DNA from 2 places in the Pseudoxanthomonas sp. UTMC 1351 genome. Region 2 is predicted to be linked to the other one. Evidence: predicted binding sites of a transcription regulator. Region 2 holds the regulator's gene; the other holds the start of a gene.

Region 1 (4,414 bases), on a different contig from region 2:
CTACCGTCACCGAGGCGATCAACCGCGGTGAAATCTATCGCTTTTTGACCAAGCCCTGGAGCGACGACGATCTGCGCGAACATATCCGCCAGGCGTTCACGGCTTACGAAAATCAGCCACACCACCGCACCCTTGGCTGAGAACGGGGTTCTGACGAAGGTGTGGTACCTGTACCTGATCGAATGCCGTGGCGGCGCGTACTACGCCGGTATCGCGCGTGACGTGGTAGCGCGATACCAGGCGCACGCCAATGGCACCGGCGCCAAATACACCCGCGCCAACCCGCCGTTACGTTTGTTGGCCAGCAAGGCATATCCCGATCACAGCGCCGCCGCGCGTGCGGAGTGGGAACTTAAGCAGCTGCCGCGGGCGAAGAAGCTGGGTTATTTCGAGCAGTGAATGGCCGGATGCCCTAACGTGTGGGAGCGATGTGAGTTGCGACGCTTTCCGTGCAGTCGACGCTTACGGTCGCGACTTACGTCGCTCCCACAAGGAAGCATCGCTAAGTATTGGCCCCTGCGCGCGACACTTTGAATCACGCTAGGAGCTCTAGCGGTGAACGACCGGGAACCCCGACGCGTGGGAGCGACGTAAGTCGCGACGAGGCTCTACCGGTAAAGCTTCATCGCGGATTGACCCGCCATTCGGCTGTTGGCCTTTAACCGCCGAATGGCGGGTCAAGCCGTCGCTCTACATGGAGACAAGGCCACGAGGCCTCAAATGTCGCTACGCCCCGGCTGCCGGATCGGCAAGGTAATACGGAAGCAGGAGCCTTCGCCCGGCGTGCTGCGCACTTCGATGCGGCCGTTGTGCTTCTTGACGATACCGTAGGAAATCGACAGGCCCAACCCAGTGCCACTGCCCACCGGTTTGGTGGTGAAGAATGGATCGAAGATGCGCTGTTGGATGTCTTCCGGAATACCGCCGCCGGTGTCCTCGATTTCCAGCCAGACTTCGTCCGCCGCCGCGCCCGTGGTCAGCGTGATCTTGCCGCGTTCCTTGATGGCGTGGCCGGCATTGAGCAGGATGTTCATGAACACCTGGTTGAGCTCGGACGGAAGGCATTGCACCAGCGGCAGCTTGCCGTAGCGCTTTTCCAGGGTGACCTTGTACTTCAGTTCGTTCCAGATGATGTTGATGGTGGAATCCAGACCGGCATGCAGGTCGGTCGATTTCCACGAATCCTCGCGCCCGGAATAGGAGAAATCCTTGAGATTGCGGACGATCTGCGTCACCCGCTCAATGCCTTCACGCGATTCGGCCATCAGCTGCGGCAGATCGCCGCTAATGAAGTCGATGTCGTAGCGCGCGCGCATGTCGTCGATCTCGGGCAGCAGCGCCTTGGGATCAGGTGCGCGCAACGCGCGTTCGTACATCTCGATCAACGAAAACAGGCTGTGCAGGTATTCCTGCAGCGAACCCAGATTCGAATGCACATAACCGATGGGATTGTTGATTTCGTGCGCCACGCCGGCGGCCAGTTGGCCAATGGATGCCATTTTCTCCGACTGCAGCAGTTGTTCCTGGGTACCGGCCAGTCGCACCAGGGTCTGGCGCAACTGCGCATGACGCCGTTGGAGCTCTTGTTGGCGTGCGTGCGCTTCGCTGACGTCATGGAACAGCACCAGGCAGTAACCGCCAGCAGGGTTCTGATGCAGATAGACGCGCACCTGCAGGATGCGGCCATCATCGAATGCCAGATCGCCGTTCCAACTGCCGGTCTGCCGGGCGACCAGACGGGCCTGCGCGGGAATCAGATCCACCAACGCCTGCAGCGGTTCGTCGGCATCGGGCACCAGTGCGCGGGCGGCGGAATTGGCGTGCAGCGGACGCCTCATGCCCTGGCACAGCAGCACACCATCGTCCATCAGCTCACTAAGTGCCCGCATGTCCTCGAACGAGGGACTGTCCGCGAGACGGTCGCTGGCCGCGGGATGGGAAAGGGGGACGCTCACGATTGTGCCTGTGGATCAACGCTGCTTGCCGAGACGGCAGTATCCGTAACCGCCCCAGGCGCGGCAAGCGACGGCGTCGCGTTTTTGACGCTGGGCCGGGAATCGGGAATCGGGAGCCGGGAGCCGGGAGCCGGGAGCCGGGAGCCGGGAGCCGGGAGCCGGGAGCCGAAAGGCTGTTGCTTGGCCTCCCCCTTTAATAAAGGGGGATCGAGGGGGATTTGCTCTTGCTTTCAGACGACCGCAAGCGACCGCGTAGCCTTCACGGTATTGGTCTGGCCATGGGCATCGTAGGCCCCGGCGCTTTCGCTACGGCCCAGATGGCGCAGCGCCCAGTTGACCTCGCGGCGGCGGCGGGCCAGCAGTGCGCCGTTGGCGTGATTGGCTTCCGCCAGCGCGGCCAGGCGCGATTCGAAATCGGCGGGCGCGGCGGGGGGTACAAGTTTCTCGATCGAGCGTAAAGACTCGAGCTTTTCCTGGGTGGAGCGGATGAGCGCTTCCACATCGTGTTCCAGGATGGCGCGCCGCTCTTCGCTGAGCGCGGCGGCCAGGCGCTCCAGCGACTGGTCCAGGACCGCGCTCATGCGCCCAGCTGGCTTTCCAGGTCTAGCATGCGGTCGGCAATCGCCTGCGCATCGACTTTGTAGGTGCCGGCTTGCAGCGCTTCACGGATGGACTGTACGCGGGCGTTATCGACAGCCGAAGCCGAGGACAGCTCGCGTTGCATGGCTTGCAGGCTGGCCGCTTCACCGGTCAGGCGCAGGCTGTCGCCGCCTTCACTGGCTTCCACCGGCCGCGAACGGTCGGCACCGGAAGTCGCCACGCGGCCTCCCACGGGTCCGGTGCTACGGAGAGCGGCCGGAGGTGTGCCTTCGATTTTCTGGCTCATAAGGAGTTCTACCTATTGCCTGTAACGGGATTCATTGAGGTTATCGGCGGCGGGGGTGGAAGCTTTAGTGGGGCGGAGACCAGAGGTCGGGGGCCAGAGGCTAGGGAAAAGCGAGAGCGATCTTGCCTTCGCTTTCGCTTGTCTCTGGTCTCTGGCCCTGGTCTCTGGCAACCGCTCCCTGGTCTCTCGCCCTCTGTATCGGCCGCCGGGAAAGGAACTTTAGAACAATGTTGTTCATGCAGCCGAACCTGTTCATCGACTCACCCAGATGTCGCCGCCCGGCCCGACCGTGCCTTGGATCACGCGGCGGGAAGAGAGGTTTTCCACCATCACCCGTTCGTTCTCGCCAGCATCGCCCAGGGCCTTGCCGGCCATGCGGACTTCCAACCCACCACGGCGGGAAACCAGCGCCACGTTGTCGCCGCGGCGAATCAGGCGCGGCGCAACCAAATCACTGGAGCTCAGCACCGTGCCCGCCGAAAGTGTACGTCGTGCCACCTGCCCCACCGCCTGCGCGGGATCGGCAATGGCCGCGCCCACGATGCGGCTGGCGTCGCGGGTTTCGGCGACGAAAGCATCCGCGGTGATTGGCTGACCTGCGCCGATTCCCCGACTCAACACCAGCACCGTCTGGCTGCGACGGATGCGAACCGGCACGAACAACCGCCAACCGGCGGCCTGCGGACAACTGACTTCCACCGAATTGGAACCGTTGACGCGAGCGCTAAGCGCCTCCTGGCAGCGCGGCAACCGCAATGCGGTGTCCAAGGTCGCTTCCGCTTCGGTCCCCGGCGCCAATGCACCCAAGGCGGCAGCCTTGATCGAATCCACCGACTGGAAATCCGTCGCCTCAACGGCGAACGCCATCAACAGCCCGACCAGGGCAATCGCAAAACGCAGCATGGGCGGTCTCGGTCGGTTCATTGGCGGAAGTGGATGCAAGCGGTGTACCAACGGGCGGATCCGGCCCCGCCGTCGCCGTGTTTCCGCAAAACGCTGCCGTGGGGATTTGTACGGTCTTCGGGGACTTTCCTTACGTCGCGGCTTTTGCTGTTGTAGGAGCGGCGTCCCGCCGCGAGCTCTTGCTTTTATCGCGATCTGACAGAAAGAGCTCGCGGCGGGACGCCGCTCCTACAGGAATTTCTCAACCGGGATTTCTTCTACCTCCATCGCCCCTCAAGTGGAATCCTTCCCAGCCGATATCCCGTCCATGACTGAAGACCTGCTCAACCGCATCGACCAGCGGACCCGTCTGGCCGGCCACAACCGGCTCGCCCTGCTCCTGTTCCGCCTGGGCGGGCGTCAGCTTTTTGGCGTCAACGTCTTCAAGGTGCAGGAAGTCCTGCGGCGCCCGCCCTTGTTCCAACTGCCCGGCTTGCCCACCGAATTCACCGGCGTAGCCGACGTGCGCGGACGCTCCATTCCTGTGCTGGACCTGGGCCTGAGCATCCGCCACCCGGAACGCGATCCCGACCCGGCACACGCACCCAATTATCTGGTGGTGACCGAATTCAACCGCTCCGTGCAGGGATTCCTGGTCAGCGGCGTGGAACGCATCGTCAACATCGCCGTG
Region 2 (4,414 bases):
TGGTCGGCCAGCTCAACTGGCTGCGATCGGCCGGCAAGGTGCATACCTTGCTGGTGCTGCCGGCCAATTCCCATTTTGGCGATCTGGACGAAGTGGTCCGCCGCTTCAGTGGCGCCAATCCCCAAGGCGTGGTGCTGACCAAGCTGGATGAAACCGGCCGTCTGGGCAGCGCGCTGTCCGTCGTGGTCGACCACCAATTGCCGATGACCTGGGTCACCGACGGCCAACGCGTGCCGCAGGACCTGCATCGCGCCAACAGCGCGCACCTGGTGTTGCGACTGGATCAACTCAAAAGAGAAGCGGAGCAAGTCGTGACCGAGGCCAGCCATGTCGCCTGACCATCTGCTGCAAACCAATCCACGCGGCACGCCGCCTGTCGCTGGCGCGTTCCATCCGGTCCGGGTGATTGCCGTCACCGGCGGCAAGGGCGGCGTAGGCAAGACCAACGTATCGGTGAACCTGGCGGTGTCGCTGGCCGAACTCGGCAAGCGCACCCTGCTGATGGATGCCGACCTCGGCCTTGCCAACGTCGACGTACTGCTGGGGTTGTCGCCCAAATTCACCCTGGCCGATCTGGTCGCCGGCCGCTGCACGCTGGAAGACGTGGTAGTCGAAGGACCGGACGGACTGATGATCGTCCCGGCGTCGTCGGGATTCCGGCACATGGCGGAACTGCAACCGGCCGAACACGTCGGTTTGGTCAATGTCTTTTCTGAATTGCAGCGCGCACTGGATGTGATGGTGGTGGACACTGCCGCCGGCATCACCGACAGCGTGCTGACCTTTTGCCAGGCCGCGCAGGACACCGTGGTGGTCGTGTGCGACGAACCGGCTTCCATCACCGACGCGTACGCGTTGATCAAGGTGCTGTCGCGCGAACGCGGCGTGGACCGCGTGCACGTCATCGCCAACATGGTGCGTGACCCCAACGAAGGCCGGAAGCTGTACGAAAAACTGGCGCGCGTCTGCGAACGCTTCCTCGGTGACGTCGCCCTGCACTATCTGGGCGCGGTACCCCAGGACGATTGGCTGCGCCGCGCCGTGCAGCGCCAGCAGGCGGTGGTCAAAGCCTACCCGGGCAGCCCCTCCGCACGCGCCATCAATGAAATCGCCCGCATGACCGCCCGCTGGCAACCGCCGGCCGGCGCTCGCGGCAACGTGGAATTTTTTGTCGAGCGCATGATCAGCCGGGGCATCGCCGCATGAACACCGCCACCGCCCAATACAAAGCCGTGCAACGCAGCGCCGCCACCGATGTGGTGACGACCCACGCGGATCTGGTCCGCCGCATCGCGCACCACCTGGCGGCGCGGCTACCCGCCAGCGTCGAAGTGGACGACTTGATTCAGGCCGGCATGATCGGCCTGATCGAAGCCTCGCGCAGCTACGACGCCGAACAAGGCGCCTCGTTCGAAACCTACGCGTCGATCCGCATCCGCGGTTCCATGATCGACGAGATCCGCCGCGGCGATTGGGTACCGCGCTCGGTACACCGCCGCGCCCGCCAGGCCGCCGCGACCGTCCGCGAAATCGAACAGCGCACCGGCCGCGCCGCCATAGCCACGGAAGTGGCCGCAGCCATGGAAATCCCGCTGCCCGAATACCTGCGCCTGCTGGAAGACGCCTCACGCGGCCAGGTCCTCAGCCTGGAGTCGCACGTGGACGACCACGGCGAACCCAACACCAGCAAGACCGGCGGCCCCTCGCCCCAGCATCTGCTGGAACGCAGCGAGTTCCGTGAATCGCTGGTCAAGGCCATCGGCCAACTCCCCGAGCGCGAGCAACTGGTGCTGTCGATGTACTACGAACAGGAATTGAACCTGAAGGAAATCGGCGCCGTACTGGGCGTCAGCGAATCCCGCGTCTGCCAGATCCACGGCCAGGCCATGGTCCGCCTGCGCGGCCGGCTGCATGTGTTTGAGAGTGCGGATGCGGGGTTGGAGGATGAGTGAGTTGGAGCGGGAAACAGGGAACAGGGAACAGGGAATGACCTGTTCACGCTAGCCGAAAGTTCTTGGACCTTCGGATGGAAGGAATCTTTCATTCCCGGTTCCCCGTTCCCCGTTTCCGCTCTCCTAAATTTTTCGAACCATCGGCCGATAAACCGTCAAGACCTGCCTCACCCTCGCTTCACCGGAGCAATTCGTGACCGCTAACAAGAACATGCGCATCCTGATCGTGGACGATTTTTCGACGATGCGCCGCATCATCAAGAATCTGCTCAACGATCTGGGCTACACCAACACTGCCGAAGCCGAAGACGGCAACAGCGCCCTGGCGGTGCTGGCGCAGGCCCCATTCGATTTCGTGGTGACCGACTGGAACATGCCGGGCATGACCGGCATCGAGTTGTTGCGCGCGATCCGCGCCGATGACCGCTTCAAGGCGTTGCCGGTACTGATGGTCACCGCCGAAGCCAAGCGCGAGCAGATCATCGAAGCCGCGCAGGCGGGCGTCAACGGCTACATCATCAAGCCATTCACCGCGCAAACGCTGGAAGAAAAGCTCGGCAAGATCTTCGAACGGCTGGGAGCGGCAGCCTGATGAACGCACCTGCGGAAGTCACTGCCGCGCGCAGTGTGTTGGTGGAAAAACTCCAGCATGCGCTGGATGCGCTTGAACAAGGCGACGAAGCCGGCTGGCGGCGTGAACTGGATGCCATCGCCGCGTGGCGCACACAGCCGATGATGCAGGGATTGGGCCGGCTGGCCCGCGAACTGGCGCAGACGCTGGGCGAACTGCCGCCGGCCCACGGCAGCGAATTGGACGATGCCTGTGCGCGCCTGGATCACGTGGTAGCCATGACCGAACAGGCCAGCCACAAGACGCTGGACCTGGCCGAGCAATGCCGCGCAGTGGCCGATCAATTGAAAGCCACGCCGCTGAGCGCCGACCAGACGCAACTGGTCGACCAGATACGCAACGGCCTGTCGGAAATGGCGCTGGCCCAAAGCTACCAGGACCTCACTGGCCAGATCATCCGCCGCGTCGCCGGCATCGTTCGCCGTGTCCACGAAGGCTTCCATGCGCTTGGCCTGCCGCCACCGGAAAAACCCAAGGGTTCAGATCTGGCCGGCCCGGCCGTTGCTGGTCTGGACCGCAACGCGTTTTCACAGGGCGACGCGGATGATTTGTTGTCGGGATTGGGGCTTTAAGGGCGGGGATAGGGAATTGAGAATGGGGAATGGTGAAGAGCGGCTGATCGAACGTTCCCATCAATCTCGACGTCATCCCAGCGAACGCTGGGATCTATTTTGATCTTGCCGTTGCCTTGCTAACAGTCCTGAGACAAAGAGCAGAGCAACAGCAAAATGGGTCCCAGCGTTCGCTGGGATGACGAGCAACAACAATAACGCCGCACTGCATTCAACCAAGCCACTCTTCACCACCGGAATCTCCACCCTCTCCCTCATGTCCGCTGTCAGCCCCGAAATCGCCGCCGACTTCCTGATCGAAGCTCAGGAAATCCTCGATCGCCTGGGGGAACAGCTGGTCACGCTGGAGCACGATCCGCGCGACAGCCAGCAACTCAACGCGGTGTTCCGCGGATTCCACACCCTGAAAGGCGGCGCCGGGTTCCTGGCGATCCATGCCATGGTCAATCTGTGCCACGCGGCCGAAGAGGCACTTGGCACCGTGCGCGCGGGCAAGGCAACGCTGGAACCGCATCACTTCGACGCCGCGCAGCAATCGCTGGATTATCTGCAGCGCATGTTGGACGCCGTGGCAGCGGGCGAAGAACCGCCGCACGCGCCTGCTTCGCTGATCGAGCAATTCGACGTGCACGTGGCGCCTGCGGCAAAAGCCGCCGCAATCACGCCCGCACCTGCCGCTGGTGCAAGCGATCTGATCGACGACGATGAATTCGAAGCGCTGCTGGACCAGCTGCAGGGCAACAGCGGCAAGCCCGCGGCACCGATCGCGGCGACGCGCTCCCCCTCCGGCGATCTGATCGACGACGACGAATTCGAAGCGCTGTTGGACCAACTGCATGGCGGCGCCGCACCCGGTGCGCAGACAGCGGTCACACCGCCCCCGCCCAGGCCAGCGGCACCGGCTACGCCGAGTACCGCGGCCAAGCCGGCCGCCCGCCCCACTGCCGAAGCCGAACAAACCATCCGCGTCGACACCAAGCGCCTCGATGCCATCGTCAATATGGTCGGCGAACTGGTGCTGTCGCGGAACCGTCTGAAAACCCTGCGCGCGCGTCTGCGCGATGAGGAACTGGACCGCGCCGTCAGCAGTTTGGATATCGCCACCGCCCGCCTGCAATCGGCGGTGATGCGTACCCGCATGCAGCCGGTGGGCAAAGTGTTCTCGCGCTTTCCCAAGGTGGCGCGCGACGTGGCGCGTACGCTGCATAAAGAAGTCGATCTGGAATTGGTGGGCGCCGAGACCGAACTCGACCGCAACC

Evidence for each region. Region 2 encodes FliA, which starts transcription of late flagellar genes. Its sites were predicted from a motif close to TAAAGTTTNNCNNNCNNNGGCCGATAA; they were not measured.
Region 1: flgM (flagellar biosynthesis anti-sigma factor FlgM) is a predicted target of FliA. The motif match lies at 2,882-2,908, and genes of this name have one in related genera.

Annotation. Positions count from the first base shown of each region.
Region 1 covers NZ_JAVGJT010000035.1:1,610-6,023, reverse strand. The annotation lists gene AB6O04_RS18805 (EAL domain-containing protein) at 1-140, shown strand, start outside; gene AB6O04_RS18800 (GIY-YIG nuclease family protein) at 151-399, shown strand; gene AB6O04_RS18795 (ATP-binding protein) at 717-1,889, opposite strand; gene AB6O04_RS18790 (flagellar protein FlgN) at 2,186-2,536, opposite strand; gene flgM (flagellar biosynthesis anti-sigma factor FlgM) at 2,533-2,841, opposite strand; gene flgA (flagellar basal body P-ring formation chaperone FlgA) at 3,094-3,708, opposite strand; gene AB6O04_RS18775 (chemotaxis protein) at 4,052-4,414, shown strand, end outside.
Region 2 covers NZ_JAVGJT010000030.1:10,888-15,301, reverse strand. The annotation lists gene flhF (flagellar biosynthesis protein FlhF) at 1-338, shown strand, start outside; partial or broken gene AB6O04_RS17215 (MinD/ParA family protein) at 394-1,206, shown strand; gene AB6O04_RS17210 (RNA polymerase sigma factor FliA) at 1,203-1,952, shown strand; gene AB6O04_RS17205 (chemotaxis response regulator CheY) at 2,164-2,544, shown strand; gene AB6O04_RS17200 (protein phosphatase CheZ) at 2,544-3,155, shown strand; gene AB6O04_RS17195 (chemotaxis protein CheA) at 3,412-4,414, shown strand, end outside.